DNA from 4 places in the Oceanobacillus sp. FSL K6-3682 genome. Region 4 is predicted to be linked to each of the others. Evidence: riboswitches for the same ligand, from Rfam matches in the RefSeq annotation. Region 4 holds a riboswitch; each other region holds the start of a gene.
What was found. Region 4 has a riboswitch for S-adenosylmethionine ahead of MHH51_RS20615 (O-acetylhomoserine aminocarboxypropyltransferase/cysteine synthase family protein). Riboswitches for the same ligand answer to the same signal wherever they lie in the genome.
Positions count from the first base shown of each region.

Region 1: another riboswitch for S-adenosylmethionine. It lies ahead of MHH51_RS21065 (iron-containing alcohol dehydrogenase family protein); the one in region 4 lies ahead of MHH51_RS20615 (O-acetylhomoserine aminocarboxypropyltransferase/cysteine synthase family protein).
Region 2: another riboswitch for S-adenosylmethionine. It lies ahead of metK (methionine adenosyltransferase); the one in region 4 lies ahead of MHH51_RS20615 (O-acetylhomoserine aminocarboxypropyltransferase/cysteine synthase family protein).
Region 3: another riboswitch for S-adenosylmethionine. It lies ahead of MHH51_RS03875 (YezD family protein); the one in region 4 lies ahead of MHH51_RS20615 (O-acetylhomoserine aminocarboxypropyltransferase/cysteine synthase family protein).

Region 1 covers NZ_CP150263.1:4,338,714-4,346,597, forward strand. The annotation lists gene MHH51_RS21035 (aminoglycoside phosphotransferase family protein) at 1-813, opposite strand, end outside; gene def (peptide deformylase) at 846-1,403, opposite strand; gene MHH51_RS21045 (helix-turn-helix transcriptional regulator) at 1,387-1,587, opposite strand; gene MHH51_RS21050 (YibE/F family protein) at 1,842-2,945, shown strand; gene MHH51_RS21055 (YibE/F family protein) at 2,942-3,724, shown strand; gene MHH51_RS21060 (DUF308 domain-containing protein) at 4,026-4,544, shown strand; SAM riboswitch class I at 4,662-4,778, shown strand; gene MHH51_RS21065 (iron-containing alcohol dehydrogenase family protein) at 4,945-6,045, shown strand; gene MHH51_RS21070 (MetQ/NlpA family ABC transporter substrate-binding protein) at 6,069-6,884, shown strand; gene MHH51_RS21075 (glutathione ABC transporter substrate-binding protein) at 6,970-7,884, shown strand, end outside.
Region 2 covers NZ_CP150263.1:3,269,139-3,277,022, reverse strand. The annotation lists gene MHH51_RS16285 (hypothetical protein) at 1-188, shown strand, start outside; gene ytkD (RNA deprotection pyrophosphohydrolase) at 219-689, shown strand; gene MHH51_RS16275 (ABC transporter permease) at 732-1,523, opposite strand; gene MHH51_RS16270 (ABC transporter ATP-binding protein) at 1,510-2,316, opposite strand; gene MHH51_RS16265 (ABC transporter substrate-binding protein) at 2,329-3,321, opposite strand; gene pckA (phosphoenolpyruvate carboxykinase (ATP)) at 3,494-5,080, opposite strand; SAM riboswitch class I at 5,263-5,368, shown strand; gene metK (methionine adenosyltransferase) at 5,547-6,746, shown strand; gene MHH51_RS16250 (gamma carbonic anhydrase family protein) at 6,810-7,337, opposite strand; gene MHH51_RS16245 (hypothetical protein) at 7,855-7,884, shown strand, end outside.
Region 3 covers NZ_CP150263.1:750,937-758,820, reverse strand. The annotation lists gene MHH51_RS03905 (aliphatic sulfonate ABC transporter substrate-binding protein) at 26-988, opposite strand; gene MHH51_RS03900 (LLM class flavin-dependent oxidoreductase) at 1,006-2,130, opposite strand; gene MHH51_RS03895 (ATP-binding cassette domain-containing protein) at 2,187-2,966, opposite strand; gene MHH51_RS03890 (hypothetical protein) at 2,994-3,356, opposite strand; gene MHH51_RS03885 (O-acetylhomoserine aminocarboxypropyltransferase/cysteine synthase family protein) at 3,373-4,701, opposite strand; gene ssuE (NADPH-dependent FMN reductase) at 4,757-5,305, opposite strand; gene MHH51_RS03875 (YezD family protein) at 5,501-5,656, opposite strand; SAM riboswitch class I at 5,849-5,952, opposite strand; gene MHH51_RS03870 (class I SAM-dependent methyltransferase) at 6,301-7,047, opposite strand; gene MHH51_RS03865 (GNAT family N-acetyltransferase) at 7,307-7,825, opposite strand.
Region 4 covers NZ_CP150263.1:4,235,761-4,243,644, forward strand. The annotation lists gene cls (cardiolipin synthase) at 1-1,384, opposite strand, end outside; gene megL (methionine gamma-lyase) at 1,664-2,845, opposite strand; gene rarD (EamA family transporter RarD) at 3,085-4,008, shown strand; gene MHH51_RS20610 (hypothetical protein) at 4,383-4,562, opposite strand; SAM riboswitch class I at 4,725-4,822, shown strand; gene MHH51_RS20615 (O-acetylhomoserine aminocarboxypropyltransferase/cysteine synthase family protein) at 4,913-6,574, shown strand; gene MHH51_RS20620 (SGNH/GDSL hydrolase family protein) at 7,101-7,884, shown strand, end outside.

The sequences.
Region 1 (7,884 bases), 100 kb from region 4:
ATAAAAAGTGAGAGCATCTTTATTTATATGATAATTTTTATGATATTTCCGATAAATTTTCATAAATTGCTTGAAATACGGCTCACTTGTCAGAAACATCATGTCTGCTTCAGCAGGAGCCAGTTTTAAACCCTCCCAATCGATTACCAACAGGTTCTCTGCCTGCATTAAATTCCAATGATGAAGGTCCGTATGGCACAGCACCCTGTTTAATGAGGCAGATTTCAGTTTTGCTGAGAGCTCTTTTACGTTAGTAATCCACTTGTTTATACGCTCCTGGTTCTCATGCAGAAATAAATGCAATTCTTTTGGAACATGCTCCTCACTGTAATCGAGCACCTTTTCCAATTCTCTTATAAAGGGTACCTCAAAATCTTCTGTCAGGGCTCCTGTTGGAAAAGGGATTTCCTCACCAAATGAATGAAGTGCAGCAATGATATGTGCCAATTCTTCTGTCTGCTGCTCTGTTAAATCCTGTTCACCAATTGTCTTCCCATTAATAAAAGGATACAGTAAATAAATATTTTCCTCATCGTCACATTTGTAGTAGCCTTCCTTTGTCTGCATCGGAACAGGAATTCTACCTTTTAAATTACTGTTATGTTCTATCCATTCGACTATCGGAACATATTGATCAATCAATGCAGTTAATTTTGGTGTCGACGCCCGGTTCTTTTCATATACCTTTAAAAAATAAACAGCTTTACCTGCTTTTATCTCAAAAGCAAGCGATGCCCATCCCCCTTGTTTGGATTGTATTTGTACCGGGTGGACGTCATATTCTTCTTGTAACATGGCAGTAAATTTGTTCATTTCCAAACCTCTTTTCCGAGAATTTTGTCCTCCTATTGTAAATTCAAAAATGGTTTTTCTTTATCAATACGGTCAAAAAACATAATTCCATCCAGATGATCCATCTCATGCTGAACTAGAATAGCGCTATATCCTTTAAAGGCATAGGTATGCTTCTTTCCTTCTATGTCAAAGGCCTGCACCTTTATTTTTTCATAGCGCAGCACATGCCCGCGTATTTCTCTATTTACAGATAGACATCCCTCTCCCTCCGGAAGGTAGATTGTATTTGCAGAATGGCTGATCAGCTTAGGATTAATCAGCTTTAATTCTATTGTTTCACCCTTTTCCGTCTGGTAAAGTGCTGCAAACATTCTTTTGTTGATACCCACTTGATTCGCTGAGAGCCCAGAGCCTGGCCTTAACTTATATTTCCTTGCCAGTTCAGGATTCTGACTGTTTTTTAAATAGGTCAGCATACATTCCAGTTCTGTTTTCGTTTCTTCCGTAACAGGCATGCGCACTGGATCCAGCTGTTTTCTTAAAATAGAAGCTCCTTCTTTTTTAATGTCTTTCATTGTAATACGGTACCCTTTATGGAATTTCGTCATAAATAAACACCTCTTCCAGATTTTTATCCAGCGCTCTGGATATTTTAAATGCCAGCACTAAAGCAGGGTCATATTTATCATTTTCAACACAGTTAATTGTTTGTCTGGAAACGCCGCAAAGAAGAGCCAGCTTTGCTTGAGTTATATTTGATTGCTTCCTTATTTTTTTGATAAAATTTTTCAATGTTCAAGCTCCTTTTGTCAAAAGTATTTGACAAAATTATAGCATTACTCCCTTCATAATGTCCAAAGCCTTGGACATTATGAAATACCCTCCTCCTTTTGGTACATACTAAAATAAGAAGGTTATGCATCTCCCCTTTGCTTTATACCGGAAAATTTTTCGAAGTTGTATGTATCTCCTTCTAATTAAAAGTGTTATCATAGTATATGTTTTCAGAAATACAAATAGGAAACCCTATTTTTGGAGTGATCACATTGAAAGCATGGTTAAAAAACCGGACAAAAAGCCAAATAATTACCGTTTGTTTATTACTGATCGGTTTTATTGCGTCTATGATTTTTATCAATAATAATTATGATTTATATGATAGAACGATTGTTCAAATAACCGATGTGCAGGAAATAAATAGAGAAGATCAGGTTGATACACATGGAAATAAAGACGAGCATGTTACACAGCATATCGTCGGGGAAGTAAAAAATGGACCTGATAAAGGAAATTTAACTGAATTTGACAATGAATATATCCAGTCCCTGGCATTGGATTATGAACTGGCTGCTGGAGACGAGATTTTTCTTGCCCAGGATGGCGAGGCCACTGGTGATATCAAACGGGATAAATATTTCATATTTGTAGCATGGATATTCCTGGCTATTTTATTAGCTGTCGGTAAATCCAGAGGAGCTTTATCTGCACTCAGTCTGCTCGTCAATGCAGTCATCTTATCGGTTGCTTTAGATATTTATATTCAACATCCAAGCATCAGCTTGTCGCTCATTACATTAATCAGTATCATCATTTTTACGGTGCTGTCTTTACTGATGGCAACAGGCTTTAATGAAAAGACCTATACAGCTATTCTCACGACACTGATTGGTACAGGTGTATCTCTGGTTATTGCTTATGTAGCACTACAGTTCACTGCTGAACAGGGCTTACGCTATGAAGAGATGGCATTTCTAACCCGGAATCCGCAAACTATCTTTATGGCAGGACTTTTGATTGGCTCATTAGGAGCCGTCATGGATGTTGCTATTACCTTGTCTGCTTCCATGTTTGAAATGTATGAGAAAAATAATCATATTAGCCTAGAAACATTAAAAAAAGCCGGATATGAAATAGGCAAGGATATTATGGGTACAATGACAAATATTCTATTTTTTGCCTATGTCAGCGGATCGATTCCAATGCTGTTAATTTATTTTAAAAATGCAGCTCCATTCGGTTTTACTGTATCCATGAACCTTTCTCTTGAATTAGCACGTGCTTTAGTTGGCGGAATTGGTATTGTCCTGACTATTCCTATTGCTGTGTATATATCTATTTTCTTCATCCGCAGAAAGCAGGCGAAATTATGAATGTACTCGTATTACTGGCAATCGTATTATTTGCACTAATGGCTTGGGTTGGCGGAATGAAGGGTGTTCGGTCCTTTATCGCACTCTTTATTAACTTTCTCATTGTTCTGATGGCTGTTTTCGTCATGAATGACCCGTCCGGAAATCCGATTATTATTGCGCTTATCGCGGTCGGCTTTATCAGCGCGGTCAGCCTCTTCTTCATTAATCAGGTAAATAATAAAACAATGCTTGCTTTTTTAGCGACGATTGCAACGACGGTTATCTTAATCTTTTTCATTATTATTCTGACCGAACAATCCATGATTTACGGACTCGGAGAAGAAGAGTCTGGCGAAATAACCACGTTCAATGTGCATATCGGTCTTAATTTTGTTCAAATTGCTACAGCAGTTATTCTGATGAGTACCATTGGAGCAATTGTGGATACGGCCATTTCCATTACCTCTCCAATGCGTGAAATTTATGAGCAGAATCCGGAGATTTCCAGAAAAGATTTATTTTTAGCGGGTATCCGGATCGGCCGAGATATCTTAGGGACAAGTACAAATACATTGTTCTTTGCCTTTTTCGGAGGCTATATGGGGCTGTTAATCTGGTTTAAGGATTTGGATTACTCGGTAGGCGATATTATGAATGCGAAAGTGTTTAATGATGAATTGCTGACAATCTTTATTTCCGGTGTCGGAATCGCCCTGGTTATTCCAATTGCCGCTCTGATGAGTGCGTATTATTTGAAGAGAAAAAAGAAGGATATCGTGTTAGAGGATAATGAATAAACAAAAATATAATCTAGTTATAAGAGAGCCTAGCCGCTGCAAAATCAGTGTCTGGGCTTTCTTATATATTTTATATTATAAAAATTGAATTATCCTTCTTGAAAGAAAACTTTCAAAGTCTCTCACTCAAAAGTACCGAAAATCACTACCATTGCCAGAAAATTCATTATGAACAGCAACACTAATCCAGTTTAGGTTACATACGTTTTTTTGTTTAAATGTAAATATTAAATCTATTTATATAGTAAAAACATGATTTTTACATTAGAATAAAAAAAAGACATAAGGGAGGCCAAACTAAATGATTAAAGACTTCAAAGAAAACTTTCAACGTCATGCGATACTCCGTGCAGTTATATTTATATTCATCGGTGCAGCTATTTTTATTAATCCAAATGGATTCTTGCATTTTGTGGGTTATTTGATTGCAGGGTATCTAACTTTACTAGGTGTTATTAAAATATATCAAAGCTACAAATTAAAACAACAGACCGGCACTTATGATATAGGTTTAGCAGGCGGCATTCTTTTAATTGTATTGGCTGCTGTCTTCATTTACTTTGCACCAACACTTTTCTCGATTTTACCGTTTTTATTAGGTTTAGCGATTATCATCAATGGACTAATGCAACTGATTGTAGCCTTGAATATAAAAAGTACTGGCTGGACTATTTTTTGTATTCTCCTCATGGTTGGAGGAGCTGTTCTTGTTTTTAACCCTTTCAAAAGCACGCTTATACTATTTCAAACCTTTGGCGTCATTCTGACATGTATAGGAATCTCTGAAATTGTGGGACATTTTCAAAATAGAAGAAAATAATAGATATTAAAGATGTAACTTATTATTTCTGCTTATATATCTATATTTAGCACTCTTTCTAAAGCCATTGACTTTTCATATATTTCATATTAAGATATAACAACAGTTACATAAGAACTCTTATTGAGAGTGGCGGAGGGACTGGCCCGACGAAGCCCGGCAACCTTTCTAGAATTCGTTCTAAAAAAGGTGCTAAATCCTGCAAAGCGCATTATGCGCTTTGGAAAATAAGAGAGGACGTTTAGTAAATAAACTTTTTCAACCTCTCTAGAGCAAATAGAGAGGTTTTTTATGTAACATTTAAAGAGGTTGTTCAAAAAGTCCAATAAATATAATACGGTGAATTTCTCCGTACTTTTTGAATTCTATTTAAAGTTATTTTAAAAGGGGACATCTTATCATGCAAATAGCTACTATAAAGGGCTCACCAGGCCATTATCAAATTGGTGAAGGTGCTCTGAAACACCTTGCAGAAAACTTGAATGATCTGCATGTGGAACGAATTGCAGTCGTTACCGGCAGAACTGCCTGGGAAAAGGCAAAACCATATCTTTCAGCTGCAATTACAGATAACATAAAAGAGAAAGATATACATTTTGCAGATGGGCATTGTACTGTCGAACGAACCAGCAGACTTGCAAAGATTTATCAGGAACAACAGGTTGATGCTGTCATTGGTATTGGCGGCGGAACAGCTTTAGACATAGCGAAAGCATCCGCTATAAATGCACAAATAAAAAGCATCTTAATCCCAACCATTGCAGCAACTTGTGCAGCATGGACCCCGTTAAGTGTCTTTTATCAGGAAGACGGAGCGCATTCTCATTATACAGAATTTCCTGAGACCAATACATTGGTCATAGTAGAACCGGCAATTATCGCAGAAGCTCCTGTAAAATATTTAAAAGCAGGGATTGGCGATACGTTGGCAAAATTCTATGAAGCCCGTTCTTTAGTGGAAGCCTTCTATCCTGCTGGTACACTTCCAGTCTGGCTGCAAATTTCTCAGTTCGCAGCCCGTTCCTGCAAAGATATTTTGCTTGCTGACAGTAAAGCAGCAATTAAAGCTTGTGAAAATAATCAGGTGACAGATGCACTCATTCGCGTTATTGAAGCCATTATTGCAACAGGTGGTATGGTTGGAGGCTTTGGCGGGAAAGCTGGACGTATTGCCGGTGCACATTCTATTCATAATGGTTTAACAGCAGCACCGCAAATCGCTGATTCCCTTCATGGGGAAATCGTATCCTACGGTATTTTAGCTCAACTTGTCATAGAACAGGATATTGAAGAGCTTCATATGCTCTTGAATTATTATGAAGCATGGGGCTTTCCAACAAGCTTGGCAGACTTCTCCATACAGACAGATGATCAGGAGCTGTTGGAAGCTATTGCGAAGAAGGTTACCCGTGAAGAGGAATCTATTCATTTGATGAAGAAAGAAATCAATGCAGATAAAGTTATTAGTGCATTCTTACAACTTGAAGACTATTCAAAATAAAAATGAAAGTAGGAAGATCTATCATGAAGAAATATTTACTTAGTATTACAGCTTTATTACTCGTTTTCCTTGCTGCCTGCGGCGGAGATGACGAAAGCGGCAGTGAATCAGACTTACTTGAGGATGGTGTACTGACAGTCGGTGTAACAGCCGGGCCGCATGAAGAAATTGTTGAAAAAATAGCTGAAATTGCAGCTGAAGATGATTTAGAGATTAAAACGGTTGTGTTTAGCGATTATGTCATGCCGAATGTTTCTTTAGACGAAGGTGATATTGACATCAGCAGCTTCCAAACAGAACCTTTTATGGACAGTATGGTTGAAGAAAGAGGCTTAGATATTGTTAAAGTAGCAGATACTGTAACTTTCCCGATGGGGGTTTATTCTGAATCTGTTGATTCGCTTGAAGATATTCCAGACGGTGCAACATTAGGTCTTCCTGGAGACCCTACCAACAGCGGACGTGCTTTATTATTATTTGAACAAGCTGGACTTATCAAATTAGAAGAAGGTTTAGGTGTTAACGCAACAGTAAATGATGTTGTTGAAAATCCAAAAAATCTTGAGCTGCTTGAGTTAGATTCTGCGCAAATACCAAGGCAGCTTGGTGAAGTAGATGCAGCGGCAATTAATTCCAATTTTGCAATTGAAGCTGACCTTTCCCCTAAAGATGATTCTATCTTTATTGAGCAAGACTCTACCTTTGTTAACTTAATTGCAACCCGCACAGAAAATAAGGATGATGAAGTAGTTCAGCAATTTATTGATCTTTACCACACAGATGAAGTAAAAGAATTTATTGAAGAAAACTTCGACGGCTCTGTTGTTCCAGGCTGGTAAAATCAAATAATTTAAGTAAGCTGAAGCCTGATTATTACAATATAATCAGGCTTTAAAGTACAACATGGAAAAGGAGAAACATCTTATGAGAATACAGAAAAAAATATATGTGCTCGTATTTATAGCTCTGTTGAGCCTCGTTTTGGCTGCTTGTGCCAGTGAGCCAGATAGTAATACGAATGAATCTGACAGCAACGATTCAGCTGGAGGAACAAAAGGCGGTGATTTAACCATTACCACACCTTCAGATGCTGTTTCACTTGACCCGGCAGCGTCCAATGACACTCCATCCAGTGATGTACAGCGAAACATTTTTGAAACACTCGTTACCCAGGATGAAAACATGGAAGTTCAGCCTTTGCTTGCAGAGGAATGGGAGCAAATCGACGATACTACGTGGGAATTCAAGCTGCGTCAGGATGTTAAATTCCATGACGGCTCTGATTTTAATGCAGATGTTGTGAAAGCAAATATTGACCGTACGCTTGATCCGGATGTAGGATCTCCACGCGCAATTATGTACAATATGATTTCTGAAGTCGAAGTAGTCGATGATTATACTGTTCATTTTAAAACAGAATATCCTTTTGCTGCATTACCGGCTCACCTTGCTCATCCAGGTGGAGTGATGATTTCAAAGGATCAGATTGAAGAAGACTACGCAGCTATGGAAGATGGAGAAGATGCTGGAAATGTTATCAGTGCAAATCCACAGGGCACCGGCCCTTTCAAATACGATGAATGGCAGCCTGGTCAATACGTCCGTTTAGTAAATAATGAAGATTACTGGGGCGAGCCGGCATTGCTTGATTCGGTAACCTTCAAAGTAGTTACTGAAGATTTAACTCGTATTGCAGAGTTACAGACGGGAGACTCTCAGGTTGCGAACGCACTCAGCCCGTCTGATGTAGCTCAAATTGAAGGATCCGATCATTTATCCGTTCAGGCTCAAGACAGTCTGGCTCTATCTTATTTAGGCTTTAATATGGAGAAGGAACCA
Region 2 (7,884 bases), 970 kb from region 4:
TTTATGTATTTCCGACAGAAACAATGCCATGGTTTCAAGAAGAAAATGAATATGATATGATTAATACATCTAATCATTCCGTACGACTGGTACAGGAAAATGAAAATGACATGGTAGGAAGTTACACTCTTGTAGTGGAGATGACACTTCAAAACGGCTGGAAAATCCAAGATATAAGCTATAAGTGATGACACCACCGTGGGAAAGTAGTGGAAGAAGTGAACGTTTTTAAAGATTATTACAATAATAAGGTACAATTATCTTTTTTAGATCATCCATTTTCAAAAAATCCAAAGCATGTATGGATCATCTGCCGATATAAAGATAAATGGCTGTTAACAGATCATAAGGAAAGAGGAATAGAGTTTCCTGGTGGAAAGGTAGAACCTGGGGAAACAGCCGGACAAGCAGCTATCCGGGAAGTAATGGAGGAAACAGGAGCGACAGTAAAAAAGCTCCACTACATTGGTCAGTATAAGGTGGACGGGCGATACGAAACAGTGATTAAGAACGTCTACTTTGCGGAAATAGATGAACTTACGCCGCAGCCCACCTATTATGAAACAAACGGGCCGGTATTACTTAGAGAGGTACCGGCGAATGTAAAAAGAAAATCAAATTATAGTTTTATTATGAAGGATGCAGTGTTAGAATCCTGCATGCTCCGGATTAAAAAAACATATGTGTAAAAAGCAGACAGCACTTAGCTGTCTGCTTTTTACTTTAGAAGATTATTTTCTTATCAGTAATTGCTCAATTTTCTCTACAGTTTTGTACATAATTGCAGCAAGGATAGCGATAATAACCAGGCTCGACATAACGAGTGTAAAATCAAACACCTGAAAACCGTAAATAATTAAATATCCTAAACCTTGTTTGGAAACTAGATATTCTCCGACAATAACCCCTACCCAGGAAAGCCCGACGTTTACTTTTAATGTGGAGATAATGGCGGGTAAGGAAGCGGGAAAGACAGCTTCTTTAAAGCATTGCCATTTTGTTGCATCAAAGCTCCTTAATACTTTTAAATAATTTTGATCAACCTCATTGAAAGCTGCAAACACGACAAGGGTTGTGACAATAACAGAAATAATAAACCCCATCGCAATAATTGATAAATAGCCAGGACCGAGAGCTACAATAAGTATTGGTCCAAGTGCAACCTTTGGCATAGCATTAAAGACAACCAGATAAGGATCCATGACTTTTGAAAAACGATGAAAACTCCAAAGCATGGAAGCTATGATGATTCCGGCAATAGTACCTATTAAAAAGCCGAGTATGGTTTCGAGCAGTGTAATCTGAATATGGCCTAGTAAAGAACCTTGTATAAGTCTGCTCCATATAGAGCTGAATACACGACTGGGAGAGCTGAATAAAAGCGGATCAATCCAATACAATCTGCTGGCTACTTCCCAAAAGGCGAAAAAAAGAATCAGAATGGAGAGCTGCCAGGTCAGTACAATTTTTGCTTCTTTTTTTAACTTTTGCTGATAAGCTGCAAATAACTTAGGACCGTTCATAAGCATTCTCCTCTATCGGTTTTACCGTATGCTTCTGCTGGTCTAGGTCAGCCCAGATTTTGTCAAACAGCCGTCCATATTTAGGATGTTTCCTTGCGAGAAAAGGAGATTCATCCCTTAATTCAACAGGTACATCGTATATTTTAGCAATAGCACCAGGGTTCGAGGACATTAAAATAATCCGGTCGCTCATAGAAATTGCTTCTCCAATATCATGTGTTACCAGTATAGCCGTTTTTTGATAAGCTTTAAGTAAATCGGATACCAATACTTCCAGTTTTAATTTTGTCTGAAAATCGAGTGCAGAAAAAGGTTCATCCAGCAATAGAATTTCCGGCTCCGTGATAAGCGTTCTTATTAAAGCAGCTCGCTGCCGCATCCCGCCGGACAATTCACTTGGATATTTATCAGCCACATTTTCGAGTCCAACTTCCTCCAGGAGAGCTATTGCTCTTTGTTTTAAGTCACTTGTCTGTCTTTTTCTAATCTGGGGTCCTAAGAGTACATTATCTATAATGGTTTTCCATGGAAATAAATAATCCTGCTGCAGCATATAGCCAATTTCTAAATCGCTAATCTCTATTTTTTCATTATTTATTAAAATCTCACCTTCAGCAGGCTGGAGCATTCCAGAAATCATCGAAAGCAATGTTGATTTTCCACAGCCGCTTGGGCCGAGTAAAGCAACAAATTCATTCTTCTTAACAGAGAAAGAAATATTGTGCAATGATTCTGTGTACTGCTTTTTGGAGAAGTAATAATGAGATACTCCATCTAATGTTAGATAAGACATCTTTACCCTCCTTTATTCTTCAATAATTTGCTCAGCATAATCAGTGTTAACAAGATCTTCATATGGAGCATCTCCAGGGAGTTCACCGGCCTCATCCATAATGCTTTTCAGATTTTCCCAGGCAGCTTCTTCAAGCAGTGGAGATGTAGCATAGGAGCCTTGCTGTTTATAACGCTCGATTGCATTTGCGAGCATTTCTACATCTGTATCCTCAAAATAAGGCTCTACTACCTTGGCAATTTCTAATGAGTCTGTCTCCTGCACCCATTGTTGAGCCTTATAAATTGCCCTGGTGAATGCTTTAACAGTTTCCTCCTCTTCATCTAAAAAGCTTTCCTTTGCCATGAAGACGGTATATGGGACCTGACCAGATTCTTCGCCGAAGGAAGCAATAATGTGTCCCTGACCATTTGCTTCAAAAATACTTGCTGTAGGTTCAAATAATTGAACGTATTCATAATCACCACTGGCAAAAGCACCTGGAATATTAGCGAAGTCAATATTTTGAACTAAATCTAAATCTTCATGGGGATTAATATCATGCTGCTTCAAGACATATTCTCCAACCATTTGCGGCATTCCGCCAACACGCTGTCCGAGAAAATTGCTGTCCCGTAAATCCTCCCAATTAAAGTCTTCATCTGCTTCTTTGGCTACTAAAAATGTGCCGTCCGTTTGGGTTAACTGGGCGAAGTTCACAGCATAGTCTCTGGAATCCTGAGCATAGACATAGATAGATGTTTCGGAACCAACAAGAGCAATATCAGCACTGTCAGACAAAAGTGCTGTCATCGTTGTATCTCCACCCCAAGTTGTTTGTAAATCCACCTCCAGCCCCTCTTCTTCAAAAAAGCCTTTTTCTAAAGCGACATATTGCGGTGCATAAAAAATAGAACGAGTTACTTCCGCAAGATCTATTTTAGTCACTTTATTTTGATTACAAGCACTAATTAGAAGAAGAGAGCTTATTAATAAAATGAAACAGGAAAGTTTTCTCACTTTCATCTTCCTTTCTCAAAAACTGATCTTGAACATCTTCTATAAATATATGATTGGCGGGATGATTGTGTGAACGCCTATAAATTAGGATAAATAGGCTGCGGATAATTACAGGGAGAGGAAAAGTGAAAAAGGGTAAACTCATTATCTTGAGTTTACCCTTTTATAGAGGAGATGATTATACTAATTTATAAAGTGGTCCAGCTTTTCTTATGTTTTCACTTACTTCTGTGAATTTCTCGAAATTCATATGGAATTTGCCAGCCAGTACCTTTGCTTCTGTTTCATAGCTTTCTTTATCCTCCCAAGCATTTTTAGGAACAAGAACTTCATCTGGAACACCTGGAATCGATTTTGGAATGGCTAATCCAAAAATTTCATCTATTGTTGTTTCCACGTTATTCAGTTCACCAATTAAAGCTGAATGGACCATTGCCCGGGTATAGGAGAGCTTCATTCTGTTTCCAACCCCGTAAGCACCACCAGTCCAGCCTGTGTTAATAAGAAATACATTGGCATTAAATTTATCAATTTTTTCTCCAAGCATTTCTGCATATACTGACGGATTTAACGGTAAAAATGGAGAACCGAAGCATGCTGAGAATGTTGCAACAGGCTTTGTCACACCACGTTCTGTTCCAGCCAGCTTACTGGTGTATCCACTCAGGAAATGATACATTGCCTGTTCTTTTGTCAGTTTACTGATTGGCGGTAAGGTTCCTGATGCATCCGCTGTCAAGAATATAATGGTATTTGGATGTCCAGCGACACTAGGCTCTAGGCTATTATCAATATTTTCTAATGGGTAAGCAGCACGTGTGTTTTCGGTTAAAGAAGTATCATCATAGTCAGGGACCCGCGTATCTTCATCTAATACTACATTTTCTAAAACAGATCCATAGCGGATAGCATCAAAAATTTGCGGCTCTTTTTCTGCCGATAAATTGATGCATTTTGCATAGCAGCCACCTTCAATATTGAATACGCCATCTTCACTCCAGCCATGTTCGTCATCTCCGATTAATCGTCTGTCAACATCTGCTGAGAGTGTAGTTTTTCCAGTTCCGGATAATCCGAAAAATAAAGCTACATCGCCTTCTTCTCCTACATTGGAGGAGCAATGCATGGACAGGACATCTTGCTCAGGCAGAAGGAAATTAACTACAGAGAAGATTGATTTTTTTATCTCTCCTGCATATTCTGTTCCTCCAATAAGTACAATGCGCTGTTCAAAAGAAATTAAAACAAATGCTTCTGAATTTGTACCGTCTGCTTCAGGATTGGCTTTGAAACCGGGAGCAGAGATTACTGTAAAATCAGCTTCGTGCAATTGCTCCATCTCTTTTTCAATAGGAATAAATAATTGTCTTGCAAATAAATTGTGCCAAGCATATTCATTAATAACTTGAATAGGCAGTTTATACTTTTCATCTGCACCGGCATAGGCCTGGAGATGAAAAATTTCTTCTTTGTTATCTAAATATGCAATCACTTTGTCAAGCAGCTGATTGAAGGTATCCTCATCAATTGGCTGATTGACATTTCCCCAGTCTACTTTATCTGCTGATAAGGCATCTTTTACAATAAATTTATCTTCTGGAGAACGTCCTGTATATTTTCCAGTGGTAGCACGGATAGCACCAGTAGCTGTCAATTTCGCTTCATCACGATTGATAATTTTTTCAATAAGTTGGCCTACAGAATAGTTGCTGTAAATATTTGTTGAAGTGAACTCCTCCAGAATACTTCTCCGCAATATTTTCATAAGACAATTATTCACTCCTTTTAATGGTATAGAATTCATTTTATCCTTAAAATATGTTTATTAGTATAACACATTAAATATAATAGTCCATACTACTTTATGAAAAAATATTTTTTATGCTACATAGGGTAATTGGGTTGACAGGAGAGGCTTGTTTCGTTAATCTAATTATTGAACGGATACTCTTATTCAGAGATGGTGGAGGGACAGACCCGATGAAGCCCAGCAACCTCACATAATGTGAAAGGTGCTAACCTGATGCAAGGATCATTCCTTGAACAATAAGAGCGAAAGGCCAATATGTTTCCCTTTCCTCATGTATTTTGAAGGAGAGGTTTTTTTGTTTTTAGGAGACTTTTTAAATATATTAAAAGTTTGCATAAAAAATGAAACCACATTGGGTGGAATGATAGATTTACATTGAAACAGAGTTCCGTAACATACAAGGAAAAGGGGAGTTAGCCTTATGGCTGCAAATCGTCGTTTATTTACTTCTGAGTCAGTTACTGAAGGGCATCCGGATAAGATGTCTGACCAAATTTCTGATGCTATTCTGGATGAGATTCTTTCGAAGGATCCAAATGCGAGAGTAGCGTGTGAAACAACTGTTACAACTGGAATTGTTTTAGTTGCCGGAGAGATTTCTACAAGTACGTATGTAGATATTCCTGCAATTGTACGTGAAACAGTAAAGAATATTGGATACACCCGAGCAAAATATGGTTTTGATTCTGAAACTTGTGCAGTGTTAACTGCTATTGATGAGCAGTCTCCTGATATTGCTGGAGGTGTGGATATAGCGTTAGAAGCAAGGCAGGGACAGGAAATTGAAGAGGAAATTGAAGCAATAGGAGCTGGAGACCAGGGCTTGATGTTTGGATTTGCCTGCAATGAAACAGAAGAGCTTATGCCTCTGCCAATCTCTTTGGCTCATCGTTTATCCAGAAGATTAGCAGATGTCCGTAAAGAGAAAATTGTGGATTACCTGCGTCCTGATGGAAAGACTCAGGTAACGGTGGAGTATGATGAAAATGATCAGCCGTTACGTGTAGATACTATTGTTGTTTCTACACAGCATCATCCAGATATAACAAATGAACAAATAGAAGCGGATATTATTAAACATGTTGTAGAAGCTGTTGTACCAGGTGAATTACTGGATGATAAGACAAAATACTTCATTAATCCGACTGGCCGTTTTGTATTAGGCGGACCACAAGGGGATGTCGGCTTAACAGGAAGAAAAATCATTGTTGACACATATGGAGGCTATGCAAGACATGGCGGTGGAGCCTTTAGCGGGAAAGATGCAACGAAAGTGGACCGTTCTGCTGCTTATGCTGCACGCTATGTTGCTAAAAATATCGTTGCTGCAGGTCTGGCTGATTCCTGTGAAGTTCAATTAGCCTATGCTATTGGTGTAGCACAGCCGGTCTCTATTTCGATTAATACATTTGGCACAGGGCTCGTCAGTGAAGAAAAATTAGTGGAAGCAGTGCGCGAGTTATTCGATTTGCGTCCAGCAGGTATTATCCGTATGCTGGATTTGAGAAGACCAATCTTTAAAAATACCGCTGCTTATGGTCATTTTGGCCGCACAGATATTACATTCCCGTGGGAAAAAACAGATAAAGTGGAAGAATTAAAAGCTTTAACTGCTAAATAAAAAAAATGTCAGGTATCTGAGGATGCCTGACATTTTTTACATGCAATCAAGATGGTAGTGATGCTATTTATCCATCCCCATTGATGTTTCTCTTAAATAATACTGTCCTTTTTCCACGTAGGATTTGCGGATACGTTCCATTTCTTCATAATCCTTATCCGTTAATTCACGGACTACCTTAGCAGGCCTGCCCATTGCTAAGGTTCTAGGAGGTATTTTCTTCCCTGGAGGCACCAGACTCCCGGCACCGACAAATGCATGCTCTCCAATTTCTGCACCATCCAAAATAATGGAACCCATACCGATAAGTGCATGATGGCGTATAGTTGCTGAATGCAAGGTCACCTGATGACCTACTGTTACATCATGTTCAAGTATTAACGGCATATTTGGACTTTGATGCAGCATAGAAAGATCCTGTATATTTGTCCGTTTACCAATTTTTGTAGGGGCGACATCTCCCCGGATAACAGTATGAAACCAAATACTTGCTTCTTCTTCAATTGTTACATCACCATTAATCACAGCATTTTTTGCAATGAATGCAGCAGGATCAATAGATGGAGAGATTCCTTTATAAGATTCAATCATCTGTATTCCTCCAATTAATTTATAATGATTAAAGTATATCAGAGGAAATATTTTCTGGAAAGAAGTCTGAAAAACAGATGATTTTCAGCTGTTTATGGAAAGGGTAATCATTTATATTTACACCATTTTAAAACGATTTTTTAAGTTATAGGCATATATTCTAAACCGCTTATTTCTTATGAATAATAAGTTTGAATGTATATTTATTTCTGTATAACCTCTACAGATACGAATATTTTTATGGTAGAATAAATAAGCTGGTTACATAACGATAGTGATAAATAAATAGATAAATGCTATCTTGGTTTATTCCATTCGTAATCTTGGAGATGGGGAAACCGGCAGTTGTTTCAGTTATTACTGGGACAAGTAATTGTATAAATCGGTCTAATCTATCAATGATTAAAATATTATTCAAACAGGCGAACATTTAAAGTAAAAGTATTTCTTTGAAAATGAACTTTTGGCCTGTCAGAGAGAAAACTGATTTATCGGTAAAAAATGGGGTTGTACTTTCATGTTAATTCAAATTGTCATAGGAATTTTA
Region 3 (7,884 bases), 1.4 Mb from region 4:
AAATTTAGCCTTATTTATTGGCATTCTATTCACTGTCTGGATTCCAAATATAATCAGAAAAGTCGATTTCATTTTCAATTAAACCGATATCCAATAAATCTGCTGCTTCGATTTCTAAATCCACTATTGCCTGATCATCCATAAATTGAGCATCTGACTCTTTTTTATTTAATACCGTTTCCCATGTAGCCGCGGGAATTTGTGTCTCCCCTTCCAGCAATTTTGATGCTTCAGATGGGTCTTCATTAATCTCCTTACCAACTTTCGCTAAATGTTTAACATATAATTCAACTACTTCCGGATCCTTATCAATTAATTCTGATGTCGCAAAATAAAAGGATCTGTATGGGACAACGTCTTCTGCCGTATGCAGGATTTTGTTTCCTCTAGCCTCAGCATCTGCGAAATACGGGTCCCAGACGACCCAGGCATCCACCTCACCTTTTTCAAATGCCAGACTGGCATCAGGAGGATTTAGATTAACTGTTTCAATATCATCAATGGATAAATTTGCTGAATCCAAGAGCTTGATTAACAGGTATTGGGCAATGGAAGCATTGTTATACGCAACCCTTTTCCCTTTTAAATCCTCCAATGATTGAATGGAAGAATCTTCACTGACTAATATCCCTTCTGTTTCTGGAGCAGACGGCTCGCTGGCAATATACTGAAAGTCACTCCCTTTATCGAGGGCAAAAATAGACGGAATATCTCCTGCATTTGCTAAATCAATACTTCCTGCGTTTAATGCTTCCAAAATAGAGCTTCCCGTATTAAATTCCGACCAGGTAACCGTATAGCCTAACTCCTCCAGCTCCTCTTGAAATTCTCCGCTATTTTTTAAGGTTAATGTCGGCCCCCCTTTTTGGTAGCCGATATTAATCTCACCATTTGCTCCAGAGGCTGAACTGCTGCACGCTGCAAGAATGAGTGAAAGCATGATTATTAAAAATAAAACAAGTATGTGTCTATTCTTATGATGATTCAATAGATTTTCCCCTTTCTTTACACAGTCTGCCTGGACGAAATAATTTCATGGACTTTAGGAATAACGTTTTCTCCAATTTCCTGAATGGTTTCCAAATGCGGAAAACCTCGTAACAACACTTTATCAAACCCTAAATCAGCATATTCTACAATTCGTTCTGCTACCTGATCAGGGGTGCCGACAAGCGCAATGGAGTTCCCCGATAATACTTGGGTTAATCCAGCCCATAAATTGGGACCAATTTTAAAGTTATTTTCCCTTCCATCCTCCATTAATTGATGAAGTCTTTTCACACCAATGGATTCACCCTTTGCCGTGGCAGCATTTTTTTCATTCAGCAGATTTTCTTCTGTTTTGCTCAGAAGTTTTTCTGCATTATTAAAAGCTTCATCTTCTGTCTCTCCCAGCACAACTTGAAATGAAACACTATAGTTTAATTCACGATTATAATCTGCAGTACGTTTTTTCATTTCTTCAATTCGTTCTTTGGTATTTTCCAATGTTTCTCCCCAAAGCATATAAACATCCGATTCGGCTGCTGCCACATCTTTTCCTACATTTGAGGCACCACCAAAGTATATTTTCGGTATTTCTTTAGGTCTTGGAAATAAGGATGCTCCCTTCAGTTGATAAAATTCACCATCATGATCAAAATGTTCCTCCGTAAATAGCCGTTTTAGTATTTGAATATATTCACGGGTTCTCTTATATCTAGTTCCATGATCCAGAAAGTCCCCATCTGCCGCTAAATCTGTCGGTGATCCTCCAGTTACTACATTGACCAAAGCTCTTCCTCCTGACCAATAATCAACCGTTGCAAATTGCTTGGCAAATATGGTTGGCTGTATTGATCCCGGACGGATTGCAAAAAGAAATTTCAAACGATTCGTTTGTCCAATAAGGTTTGCAGCAACAGCTAAGGAATCTAAGCAGGAGCCTCCAGTAGGCAATAACAGTGTTGAAAAACCGCCTTTCTCTGCCGCCTGAGCAATATCTCTAATATATTCAAATGTCGGCTGCCGTTCTGCAGCTTCATCCGTTCCTGACCATGCATCAACTTTTCTCCGTGATGAATTGTTGTTTACCGCTCCTACGTATTCCCCATCACCGGAAGTAGGCGCCATTGTGATAAATTCAACCATTTTAAACCCTCCAATTGTATTTTTAAGGGACGTAGCCCTGTTCCTTACTAATACAGTTACTTACTCTCCACTTTTCTTAATCTGGGTTCATACTGATGAAGTCGTTCTTTTCCAAGAACATTCGCCAGTAATTCTTCTTCCAATTCCGCAAAAGCCGGATTTAATCGATTTCTTGGCCGCTGTAAATCCACAAGTAAATCCAGCTTTACCGCGCCCTCCTCAATTAAAATAACGCGATCTGCAAGTGTAATGGCTTCATTCATATCATGGGTAACAAGAATTGCCGTAAATTGCTGCTCCAGCCAAAGGTCTTCTATAAGCGACTGCATTTCCATTCTTGTCAGCGCATCGAGTGCCCCTAATGGTTCATCTAAAAGCATTAACTTCGGATTTGATGCCAACGCTCTCGCCAGAGCAATGCGTTGTTTTTGTCCGCCTGATAAAATAGCCGGCCAATCCTGTGCTCTTTGCTCCAGGCCAACCTGCTGTAGAGCCCAGTATGCGCGATTCTTCCAGCCTTTTTCTAACCCTAATCCTACACCTGTATTTTCCAGAACCGACAGCCATGGCAGTAATCTTGCATCCTGAAACATGATACGTGCCTGGTCATTTAACCCTTTTAATGCATGCTGGTTCTGTTTAATTCCTCCCGCAGTTGCCTTTTCAAGCCCAGAAATATGTCTAAGCAATGTACTTTTGCCGCATCCGCTCTTTCCAACAATGGCCACAAATTCACCAGACTTGATATTTAAATCAATCTTTCGTAAAACCGCTAAGTGACCGTATGATTTCTCCAGTTGATTAATGTGTAACTCAACACCTGCATTTTGAGCCACTGCGTTTCCTCCTTTGTATCCCTCTTATTAAAAGCTTGGAGCAATCTCATTTTCCGGTAATTCTGTTTGACTGCCCAATTGATTAGATGTAAGCTTTTTTACAAATTGTTCATATGAAATGGTTTGCTCCAATTGAAAAAATCGGATTCCATCATGTTTCGCCTTCTCATAGGATAATTCACAGAATGTTTGTGGAGGCGAGACAAATGCTGTTGCACCTTTTTCTTCAGCAAATTTTAAAGCTGCCCCTCGTCTTCCTTCTTTTAGATGAATTGCCGGATTTTCAAAATCTTTATATGTGCTTTTCTCAGAGTCAAAGATACGGATCGTTTCCCCTTCAACAATGGGTACAATTAATTTTATTTCGTTTAGTACAACAGCAATAAGCATGTTTTCCTCTCCTTGTTTAATTAAATGGATTTACTTCCTCTACGAAACTGGCTTCAACGCTTTTCTGTAATGCTTGGTCGATATCCGCTTTGATATCCTCAACATCTTCCAGCCCTATTGATAATCGAATTTGTTCTTCTTCAACTCCTGCTGTGAGCTTTTCTTCAGGTGATAACCTTGCATGTGTTGTACTCGCCGGATGAATTACAAGTGTTTTGGAATCACCAACGTTCGCCACATGAGAAAGTAATTTCACAGAGTTGATAAAGATTTTCGCAGATTCATATCCACCTATTACTCCAAATGTAAAAATAGATCCTGCCCCTTTTGGCAAATAGATTTTCGCAAGTTCATACTGTGAATCCCCTTCTAACGTTGGATAATTCACCCATGCAATGAGATGATGATTCGCTAAATATTCAGCAACCTCCTGAGCATTTTCAACATGCTGTCTCATTCGAACAGATAATGACTGTAATCCCTGAATAAATAACCAGCCATGAAAAGGGGATAACGCCGTCCCAAGGTTATGCCCGAGTTCAAAGCGGGCCTTCGCAATAAACGGACTTGCGCTGGGCAGTTCAACATACGATTGATTATTTAAAGCTCTGTTTGGAGTTGTAAATTCAGGGAAGTTTCCATTACCCCAATCAAAGCTTCCGGCATCAATTATAATTCCGCCAATCGCTGTTCCGTTTCCGCCAATAAATTTCGTGACAGAATGAATGACAATATCTGCTCCGTAATCGATTGGCTTTTGTAAGTATGGCGTAGTGAAAGTGGCATCAACAACTAGTGGAATGCCATGGTCATGAGCAGCCTTGCTAAGTGCTTTTATATCAGCAATCTGTAAGCCCGGATTACCGATTGACTCTGTAAAAACAGCTTTTGTCTTTTCATTTATTGCACCTCTTACTTCCTCAATATCTGTGCCATCTACAAAACGAGCCTTTACTCCAAAGCGTGAAAATGTTTCTGAGAAAAGATTATATGTTCCACCGTATAATGCATTTGTTGTTACAATCTCCTCCCCTGCTTTGGCAAGTGTTAATAAAGCTATTGTGATGGCGGATTGTCCGGAAGAAACAGCAAAGGCATCAACCCCGCCTTCTAAACCGGCTAATCTTTTTTCTAAAACACGATTGGTTGGATTCGCGTTACGAGAATAGATATATCCTTCTTTCTGCATCTGAAAAAGAGAAGCAGCATGATCCGGACTTTCAAACTCATAAGATGTTGTCTGGTAAATCGGCACTGCCCTTGCATGCGTTAATGAATCTGATTCCTGGCCTCCATGCTGTGCAACTGTATTAAAATTCGGTGTATCTTGCTCTTCAAAACTCATTGCTCTTCTCCTTTCTGTTTACACATCCTATAATTCATAATTTTTAAAAATATTTTTATAGTAAGATTTTCATCTGTTTTTTACTAATTGATTTTGTAAAATACTCTACCTGCTTCGTTAATCGCTCCAGCGCATTTGTGTGTACAATAGGATTAGCAGTATTTCTTTTATCAATCTGACTATCAACAAAATACACACCTTTTAAATTCATTCCCTTTAAAGAAGCCAGCAACGGTTTTAATGTATATTCCATCGCCAGTAAGTGAGAGGAGCTCCCTCCTGTCATTAATGGCAAGACCGTCTTATCCTCCAATACATCCTGCGGCAATAAGTCTACTAAAGCCTTTAAAATCCCGGAATAAGAAGATTTATAAACAGGTGTTCCAACGATAACTCCTTTTGCTTCTTTGATAAGAGAAGTTATTCTTTGAATAACAAGACTGTTAAATTCCCCATTAAATAATACGTCCTGGGGTACATCTCTGACAGATATATGTGTTACTGAAAAACCCTTTTCCTCAAGTGTGGATCCGATATACCTTAAAACTGCATTTGAACGGGATACTTCAGAGGGACTTCCTGATAGTACGACAATCTCACTCATCTATTTCATCCTTTCCATTCATTTTTGTATATTCGTATTTAGTATAATTTTAGAAACCTGAACTTCATGGTACTTTTACAGGAACACCCTTAAACAGTTTTATAAAAATAAAAAGGCATCTTTCATCCGATAACATATATTATCAAAATGGAAGATGCCTTTAGTTGTCTAATGGGCATACATAATATTAATTTTTTAAGAATGATTTTTCACTAAGGAAAAACGCTTCTTCTCGGTCGTATCTATTTGCGTAATTTTTCCGTCATGCACGGTAATAACTACTGAACCATATTCCAGTTCTTTCAATGCTTTTAAAATATGGTTCAATTTTACATCATCAATCTTTCCCAAGCCAGCTCCCCCCTATTTAAGAAATGTCATGAAAAATAAATAAATTCATTAAACTTCTGTTTTCCACATTGCGAAATCTCTCAAATCATGAGCTCAAACACACATGCCTTTGGTAGCCCAATCAGCAATTAAAAAAACAAAAATCCCACCTCTAAATAAGAAAAGGGTTGAAACAATATGGTTCACTTACTCTTCTTATCTATCAAGCTAAACACTTGCAGGAATTGGCACAGTACTTGCGTAAGTCTGTTGCCGAGGCTTCTTCGGGCCAGTCCCTCCGCCTCTCTAGATAAGATATTATTCCGAGTGGTTTAATTGTGTTTATTAGTTTACATACTATTTTTGGGAATGTCAATCCTTATTTTTAAACTTTTGAAATTTTTAATGTTATGGCTGCCTGCAGTGCAGCTAAGGAAGTGCACCAATATCTTCCCCACTTTATAGATAGAAAAGTCCTTGCTTAAAGATTAATTTAATTTCCCCTGCATTAAAATAGGCCAATGCTAAGATATTATTCTAAGCATTGACCTATAGTAGACCAGTCTTTCATTATTATTTAATAGATTTAAAATAACTTTTCCAAAAGAGCCTCACCGTAACTTCTTTACTGTCATTTTCCATTAAGTAAAAGCCAAAAGTGCTTTCTAGCTTTTCTCCTTTTTCTCTGCTGCAATCATTAAAAACATCGGCCGGCGCAATTCATGCTTCATTTCAGGTATCTTCTTAAGCATCTCCTCAGAAGGCACGGATTCTTCCACTCGCAAGATCTCAAATCCAGCCTGCGATAAACCATTCATAAATGTAGACACAGTACGATGATACTTTGTCACCGTTTCATTTAAAAAGGACGCTTCCCGTTTCCCTTCTATCTGGTAATTATCCACTGGCCAATGTAAAGGCTCCTTACCCGTTTTATCATAAATCCAGTCCTGTTCTTTTCTTGCGGTAAAAATAGGATGCTCTACAGAAAAGACAAAGCTTCCACCCGGCTTTAAAATCGCATATACCTTTTCACAAACACTATCAAATGATTCGATATAATGAAGCGCGAGTGAACTGATAACAATATCCATAGATTCTTCAAGGAAATCCACATCCTCGATAGCCTGATGCAGATACGTAATACCGGGATCATTGGTCAGTTCTTTTGCATGTGTGAGCATTCGTTCAGATATATCAGTTCCTATTACAGATTCTGCTCCCTGTTCTCTGGCATAGCGGCTGTGCCAGCCAAATCCGCAGCCTAAATCTAAAACATTTTTCCCTTTGAAGTCTGGCAGCATTTCTTTTAATATATGCCACTCTCCGGCTGCTTCCAGCCCTTTCTTAGACCGGTCCATTTCTGAGTATGCTTGAAAAAAATGATTATCATCGTATTTATTTTGTTTCATTGCTTTACTTCCTCTCCAACATATAGTGCTACTCTAAATTCATGTTCAAATAGACCCTTTAAAACATAAAAAAGCATATCTATTGAAAACATGCTTGTTATTGGCAAAACTATGTAGTTCCTGACAGCAACCTTATTCAAATTTAAAATATGATAAGGTATACCGTCAGAATTAATATCTTGAAAAAATCCTTTTGAAGATAATTTAAATCGAATCACTGAAGATGATTATATAGAGGATAAAGAGCAGCTATCACAAATTATAAAATTTTTTCATACCTGCAATGGTCATGATTGGTTCCTTTATAATCATAGCCAAAACCCCTATAAATTTGATTAAGTTTTTTATTGCTTTCCACACAGTCTAAACGAATCCGGCGCATTCCCTGCGTTTTTGTATAAGCTTCCATCCATTCGACAATCGGTTTTCCGAGCCCCCGTCCAATATGATCATGATCTACTGACAGGCGATGCATATAAAATGCATCCTCACTGGATTGCCCCCAAATATTCTTATCCCAAGGAGTCTGCATTTCGTTTAATGTAAATGTAGCAATAATATTGTCTCCTTCTTTCACAACAAAGGTAGACCCGTCTTCAATAGACTGTCTTACTTCTGGATCTTCCTCGTCCTGATCAAGGAACTCCCACTGTTTTAAACGGCTTTTCTTTAACCATGTGGTGACACCCTTTAACAGCCGGAGTATGGACTTCATATCTTCTTTTTGCGCAACATACACATCCAAGTCTTGGTTAATTGATCCAACTTTTTCTGACATAAATCTACCTCCTTATATCCTTTGCTATATATTCGACATAAAATTAAGAAATTCCTTCT
Region 4 (7,884 bases):
AACGTTTATCATATAACTTTTTCGTCATTTGTGTAGAATGCCTTAAATCTTTATCGAACTCGACAATCAACCGTTTGACAACTTCAATATCGTATAAGAAGGCATTAACTTCAAAGTTGAGACGGAAGCTTCTTACATCAATATTTGCCGTACCGACCGTAGCTATTTTCCCATCGACAATTACTGTTTTGGCATGTAAAAATCCATTCTGGTAAATAAAAATCTCTGCGCCGGCACCAAGTAAATCTCCACAATAGTACATGGTCGCCCAGTAGACAAAGGGATGATCGGGCTTATTCGGAATCATAATCTTCACATCCACTCCGGACAACACAGCGATACGAATTGCATCACGCAGACTTTCATCCGGGATAAAATACGGCGTCTGGATATAGATATACTTTTCTGCTTCCATAATCATTTTAATATATCCATTTTTAATTTGCTCATACTCCGAATCTGGACCGCTTGAAACAATCTGCATACCTGTGTTGCCTCCACAGATCGTTTGAAAATGTTCCTCTTCATAGGAAATCCTCTGCTTGGAAGCTTGGTTCCAGTCTAATACAAAGCGGGTCTGCATACTTTGAACGGCATCTCCAACCACCCTCAGATGCGTATCACGCCAATATCCGAATTTCTTCTTTAACCCCAAATATTCATCTCCGACATTAAAACCGCCAATATAGCCAATCTCTCCATCAATAATGGTTAATTTTCGGTGGTTCCGGTAATTAATTTTAAAATTAATTACAAATTTGGATGGGAAGAACGCTTCAACTAAAACGCCCGCCTCCCTCAATTTCTTTATGTAGCTTTTCTTGAGTGATCTGGAGCCCATATCGTCATATAAAAGTCTGACACATACTCCTTCTTTTGCTTTTCTAATTAATGCATTAGCAAGTCTGCTTCCCAATCCATCGCTCCGCATAATATAGTATTGTACATGAACATGGTGTCTTGCCCGGCTGATGTCTTCCAAAAGCGCTTCAAATTTTTCATGACCGTCTGTAAGAATATCTACTCCATTGTTTTCTGTATAAACAGCATTATCATTACGAAGATGAAGATAGACCAAATCCTGATGGCTTTTTAAGTCTTCATGATTTAATTGGAAGGTGTCATCCTCAATGGCATTAATTTGTTTTTGTACAGCCTTTTTCACATCCATCCGGCTCCGCTGATCCCATTTGAATATACGGCGATTGCTGATAGGTCGTCCAAAAATTAAATAAAGAATAAATCCTAAAACAGGAATAAACAATAGTACCATTACCCAAGCCCAGGAAGAAGTTGGATCTTTCCGCTCCAAAAAAATAATGGATATAGCTAATGCAATATTTATAATAAAAATTAATCCAATAACTATTGAGTAAACACCCATATATCCTGCTCCTATCACTTCATCTCCAACAAAAAGGGAGTTCTGCTCTTATAATAGCACAAAATAAAATTTCGTTCAGTGAAAGCCCCTTTTCTCCCATTTAATTGGAATTGTAAGTACGCTTTCTCAAAAAAAAGTTGTCAGCTTGAATCAGGAGAATACCCTCTTCTGTACCCTCCTGCCTTAATGGAATTATTTTCCTGATTATCCAAAAGCGTCAGAGGATAGCTTCTGGTAATTCCTCAGTTGTCACTATTCCCCAAAAACTAACAGATTATTTTAGCGATTCAAAGCTTGATCCAAGTCTTCCCAAATATCCTGCCACGCTTCTATTCCTACTGATAATCGTATCAAAGAGTCTGTGATTCCCATTTTCCGGCGTCGTTCATCAGGAATCACCGCATGTGTCATTGTAGCCGGGTGCTGAATCAATGTTTCTGTATCGCCAAGACTTACTGCAATGCTGATAAACTGCAGTTTATTAAGAAAGCCCTGTGCTTCTTCCTTCCCTCCATCAATCTCAAAAGAAAGAGTTCCTCCTCCCGATTTCATTTGCTTCCTCATAACAGAATATCCCAATGCATCCGGGTCACCCGGATAAAATACCCGCTTAACCTTTGGGTGCTGTTTCAGCTTTTCTGCAATTTCTAAGGCATTATCAGAATGCCTATCCATTCGAAGCGGTAATGTCTTTAACCCGCGAATAACCAGCCAGGCGTCGAATGGTGACAGCACACCGCCAATATCCTTTTGCGTGGTTGCTGCAATTTGCTCCATTAATTCTTTTTTCCCAGCTGCTAACCCTGCAATTACATCACCATGCCCGCTTAAATATTTCGTAGCACTATGCACAACAACATCTGCTCCTAATTCTATCGGACGCTGTAAATACGGTGTGGAGAATGTATTATCTACCACGACGAGAACATTATGCTTCCTGGCAAGATTTATTACAAGCTCCAAATCAATTACTTCCATTGTCGGATTAATCGGTGTTTCAATATAAAAAACCTTTGTCTCCGGCTTGATTTTAACTTCTATATTTTTTACGTCAGACATGTCTACATAGTCTGTTTGGATATTATACTTTTCATCCATCATAGACAGTAAACCAAAAGTGCATCCATATAATCCAGACGAGCAGATAATATGGTCATTTGCTTTAGTGAGAGCGATTAAAACTGCTGAAATTGCAGCCATCCCCGAAGAAAATGCCAGCCCTTTCTCCGCCTTTTCAAGTGCTGCCAGTTTTTGTTCCAGCACCTGCACAGTCGGATTGCCGATACGCGAATAAACATGTCCCTCTTCTTCTCCGGCAAATCGTGCCGCTCCCTGTTCCGCTGTATCAAAAGTAAATGTAGAGGTTTGAAAAATTGGCGGTGTTAAGCTGCCGAGCAGTTCTTTTGAATCATACCCCTCATGAATTATTGCTGTTTCCATATGTTTAAACTTTTTACTCATTTATTCTCTCTCCCATCCTTTATATAGATGATAAATTCTGATGAGTCTATACACTTATAATAAAGTATTCCTGTTCTGTTGGAAATGTTTCAGGTTCATAAATTTACCTGACTTTATTGAACAGAGGTGTTCTTGTTATGAAAATAAGTATTAACTTATTTAAAAAAGCCATTGATTCCTTCCTGATAAAGTTTTACTATTAGATTTAGTTTGATTTTTTCAGAAGGTAGGAATAAAAGATGGAAAATAAACCTTTACAGCAAGGGGCGATTATTACCTTTGTTGCTTATTTATTATGGGGGATATTCCCAATATATTGGAAGTTTCTCGATAATGTCCCTGCCGGTGAAGTACTTGCTCACCGGATTGTGTGGAGCCTGGTATTTATGATTTTCTTAGTACTTGCTACTGGCAACTGGCGGCATTTAATGGAAACAGTACAGCTGTTGAAAAAGGATAGAAAGAAAGCACTTGCTATTATTACAGCTTCTATTGTAATATCCATCAACTGGTTCTTGTTTATTTTTTCTGTACAGCACGGGCATGTGCTGCAGGCCAGCTTAGGATATTATATCAATCCTCTGATCAGTATTTTATTGGCGGTCTTTGTATTGAAGGAAAAGACAACCAAAGGACAAGTTCTGTCCTTTATTCTCGCTGGTATCGGTGTACTTTATTTAACTTTAAGCTATGGCGTGTTTCCCTGGATTTCTCTATTATTAGCGATGAGTTTTGGTTTTTACGGACTCATTAAAAAGACAATAAACCTCCATGCTATGTATGGACTTACTATTGAAACACTGGTCGTTGCACCGATTGCATTATTATACTTGATATTTATTCCATCAGAAGGGTCATTTACTTTTTCTCCCCTGTTTGCATCAGATAATCTATTATTAATTGGGGGCGGTATCGTAACTGCAGTTCCTTTACTGCTATTTGCAGCGGGGGCCAAACGGATTCCATTAGCAATGGTCGGATTTTTGCAATATGTTGCACCGACGATTATGTTCTTCTTGGGTGTGTTCTTATATAATGAAACATTTACGGTACATCATATGATTACATTTGCCCTTATTTGGATAGCTCTTATTATCTATATGGCAAGTATTTATCGGGATGCACCGCGTGCAAGAAACAAAGCTAAAAATGAAAAAGCTTAATGAAAGGGTATTTTAAACCGGACGAAGAAAAGATCCTTTTATAGGTATAAAGATTTAATTATCCGAAATAAGCTTAACTAATGTGTTCATAGCTATCCAAAGCAACAGGGAATGAAAACTCCACTATTAGTTGCATACCAAATTTATAAAGCTGCTCCGATTAATTATATTGGGGCAGTTTTGTTATTTATTGCTGTTTTTCTTTTCATTTAATACAGGAAAATACTATTTTAGCCTACCCTTAATCCAGAATGCACCTTTCCGAAAGAATCCAGCTATTAAATCCAAATGAAGAATATATCTTATAGTAACGATAACCATTCTCCTTGATATAATTATTTAAAATAATCAGTACTTTTATAACATATAGACCATCAATAATATTTTTCCTTCTCTAACAATTCTTTATTCTCTATAGTAAATAAATCGGTTCTCTCTTCGACTATATCTAAAAGGATGCTATCAGGCAGTTGCGTTTCAAAATGAAAGGCTAAAAAATTTTCAAATAAAATATTCAACTGCTTCTCTTGCACAGTTATTACCTGCATTTCCATTTATGAATTCTCAAAATCTATTTGATAGTTCAAAATTTTACTCATCAGTAATCCCCTTCCATCCTTTTTTTAAATGAAACTTTATTAATTCATAGTAAACTACTTGACATTTAATCTCTATAATTATATACTCTCTAGTAATTTCTAAATATTTAGCATAATCTCTTATCAAGAGCGGCGGAGGGAATAGGCCCTGTGAAGCCCGGCAACCTGAACAAAAACTGGTGCCAAATCCTACAGATTAATCTGAAAGATAAGAGAGAGTTCCAAGTCGATGACAAGAGCTCTCTTCTTTTAAGAAGAGGGTTCTTTTTAGTAACAGAGGATATATCTAAAAGGGAGGAAATAAAATGTCAAAACATTCAATCCAGCAGGACGAGACAATTTTATTACATGGAGGCCAGGTTCCTGATCCAACAACCGGGTCCCGGGCAGTGCCTATCTATCAAACTACTTCTTACGTATTCCGGGACACGGAGCATGCACAGAATTTATTCGGGCTGGCAGAGCCGGGAAATATATACACACGAATTATGAATCCAACTGTAGATACATTTGAACAGCGGATTGCCCAATTAGAAGATGGTGTTGGAGCTTTAGGAGTAGCATCGGGGATGGCAGCCATTACCATGGCAATTCTCAATATTACACGTGCCGGTGATGAAATTATTGCAGACAGCAATCTATATGGCGGGACGTATAATTTATTTGCCAACACACTCCCCCGCTATGGCATCAATGTAAAATTTGTAGATGGAACAGATCCTGAAGCAATTGAAGCTGCGATTACAGATAAAACAAAAGCAATCTTTGGTGAAATCATTACTAACCCGAGCCTATATGTTTTTGATATAGAAACCGTTGCGGACATTGCCCATAATCATGGTATTCCTTTAATTATTGATAATACTTTCGCTACACCTTATGTTGCAAAACCATTAACATGGGGTGCGGATATTGTTGTGCATTCTGCAACGAAATGGATTGGCGGACATGGTACAACTATTGGCGGTATTGTGGTTGACAGTGGCAGATTTGATTGGAACAACGAGAAATTCCCAGATTTTATCGAGCCGGATGCAAGCTATAATGGCTTAAAATATGCTGACTTAGGACCGGCTGCTTTTATAACAAAGCTGCGTGTCCAATTATTACGTGACATCGGACCTGCTCTAAGCCCGCAAAATGCCTTTTTATTACTTCAAGGATTGGAAACCTTACATTTACGTATCAAAAGGCATAGTGAAAATGCAGAAAAGCTGGCAGCCTATCTGGAAAAACATCCTGCTGTAGAATGGGTCAACTACCCCGGGCTGGCATCACACCCATCTCATCAGCTTGCCGGGAAGTATTTAAATGGCGGTTTTGGTTCTGTTATTACCTTTGGCATTGAAGGAGGCCGGGATGCAGGCCGTATCTTGATTGATAATGTGGAACTCTGGTCTCACGTTGCCAACGTCGGCGATGCAAAATCACTTATTATTCACCCTGCTTCTACGACCCATCAGCAATTAACAGATGAGGACTTGGCAAAAAGTGGTACTACAGAAGAATTGATTCGTCTATCCGTCGGTCTGGAAGCATTTGATGATATTGTAGCTGATCTGGAACAGGCAATAGATAAAGCGACCGGAAAATCGCATGGCAGTCAGAAATCTGCGGAAGAAATAGCAGTGAAAAACTTACTGCAATCTCCATTTGACCGCAGTGAAGGTGTCCGTAAAAAACGCATTGTAGCTGTCGGCATCGCGGATGACGATATTGCGCCTCTTTATAAATTAGGCTATGAGGTTATTCCCACAACAGATATAGATGAGGTAACAACAGATATACTATCCGGGGCTGATGCAATTTGGCTGCAGGAAGGTAAGCCGGCACCAGAAGAAAATGCAGCTTATCAGGGAACTATTTTGTTCACAGACACAAGCTCTGAAGTAACATCTGAAGTATTTATTCTTTCAAATATTCAGCCGGCACAGTTTGCTCTGGAATTACGCAGCTTCAGAAATTAGTTAAAATAATTATACAGTATCCGCCTTTCTTCTATTAGAACATTTGATGTTTTATCGTGAAGAAAGACGGGTACTTTTATGTTATAATGAGGTTTAGTCACGTCTTCTACATAAAATTAGAAGGCGTTTTTCATTTAAACCTGTTTATTATTTATAATCCTTGATTAAAATAGGAATATAAATAAAAACATCTACTCTACCAAATTATTTTACAAATACGTACACATCAAATAAACTTTTTACATGTATGTTCAAAAATCAGCTGATAAGGGCTGCTCGATTACGTACTGGGGATGAAACCGGACTAGGCTTCGGTTACTTGTCCTGTGGGGATAGCAAGCTGACAGACTTCTCCGTCTTGTGGTAACCCTGTGTTGCCTGTAACAATACAGGCTATCTAAGCAAAAGCTCCTTCCCCTGCCATTTTTTATTGGACTTTTTGAACATTTTCTTTACGTATTATTAAGTAATTTTATTTGTTCCAACATAAACTAGAAGAAAAGAACACGTAGGTGTAATCATGAAAATGACCAAAAAAAGATGGCTTATTCTCATTAGCTCCATTCTTATTATCATTATAGCTGTTTTTTCGATTTTACAGCTGCCATATTTTCAATTAAGCTCTGAACAACGGGAAAGAGAAGAAGCTCTTAGAGAACAAATCACGTCTGAACCAGCAGAAAATGGCGAAGAAGATACAGAAGACGACAGCGAGGAAGTTATGGGAAACGCGGACGAACAAGAAAATGAGGAAATAGCTGTCGATGAGCCTTTTGAAAATACATTCGAATTTGCTTCTGAGGAAAATGTGGATATCGTTGCTCTTGGTGATTCACTGACCCAGGGTGTAGGAGACGATACAAATCAGGGGGGCTATGTCGGGATATTAGACAGAACACTTCAGGCACTTGATACAAATGTCCATTTTGATAACTTTGGAAAACGTGGAAACCGCTCCGATCAGCTGCTCACCCGTCTGGAGGAAGAGCCTGAATTAACGGATGCTTTAGAAGAAGCAGATATTATTATCATTACCATCGGTGCTAATGATATTATGCAAGTGTTAAAGGAAAATATTATGGACTTGGAGATCAGCTACTTTAACGAGGAACAGGCTTTCTACGAAGATCGTCTCAGCGAAATATTTGATAAGCTTCGTTCCATTAATGCGGATGCCTCTATTTATCTATTAGGTATTTTTAATCCTTTTACAAATTATTTTGAGGACATTCCAGAATTGGACCAGATTGTCGCTGATTGGAATACTATAGGAAGAGAGACAGTCAATCAATACGAAGGCAGCACCTTTG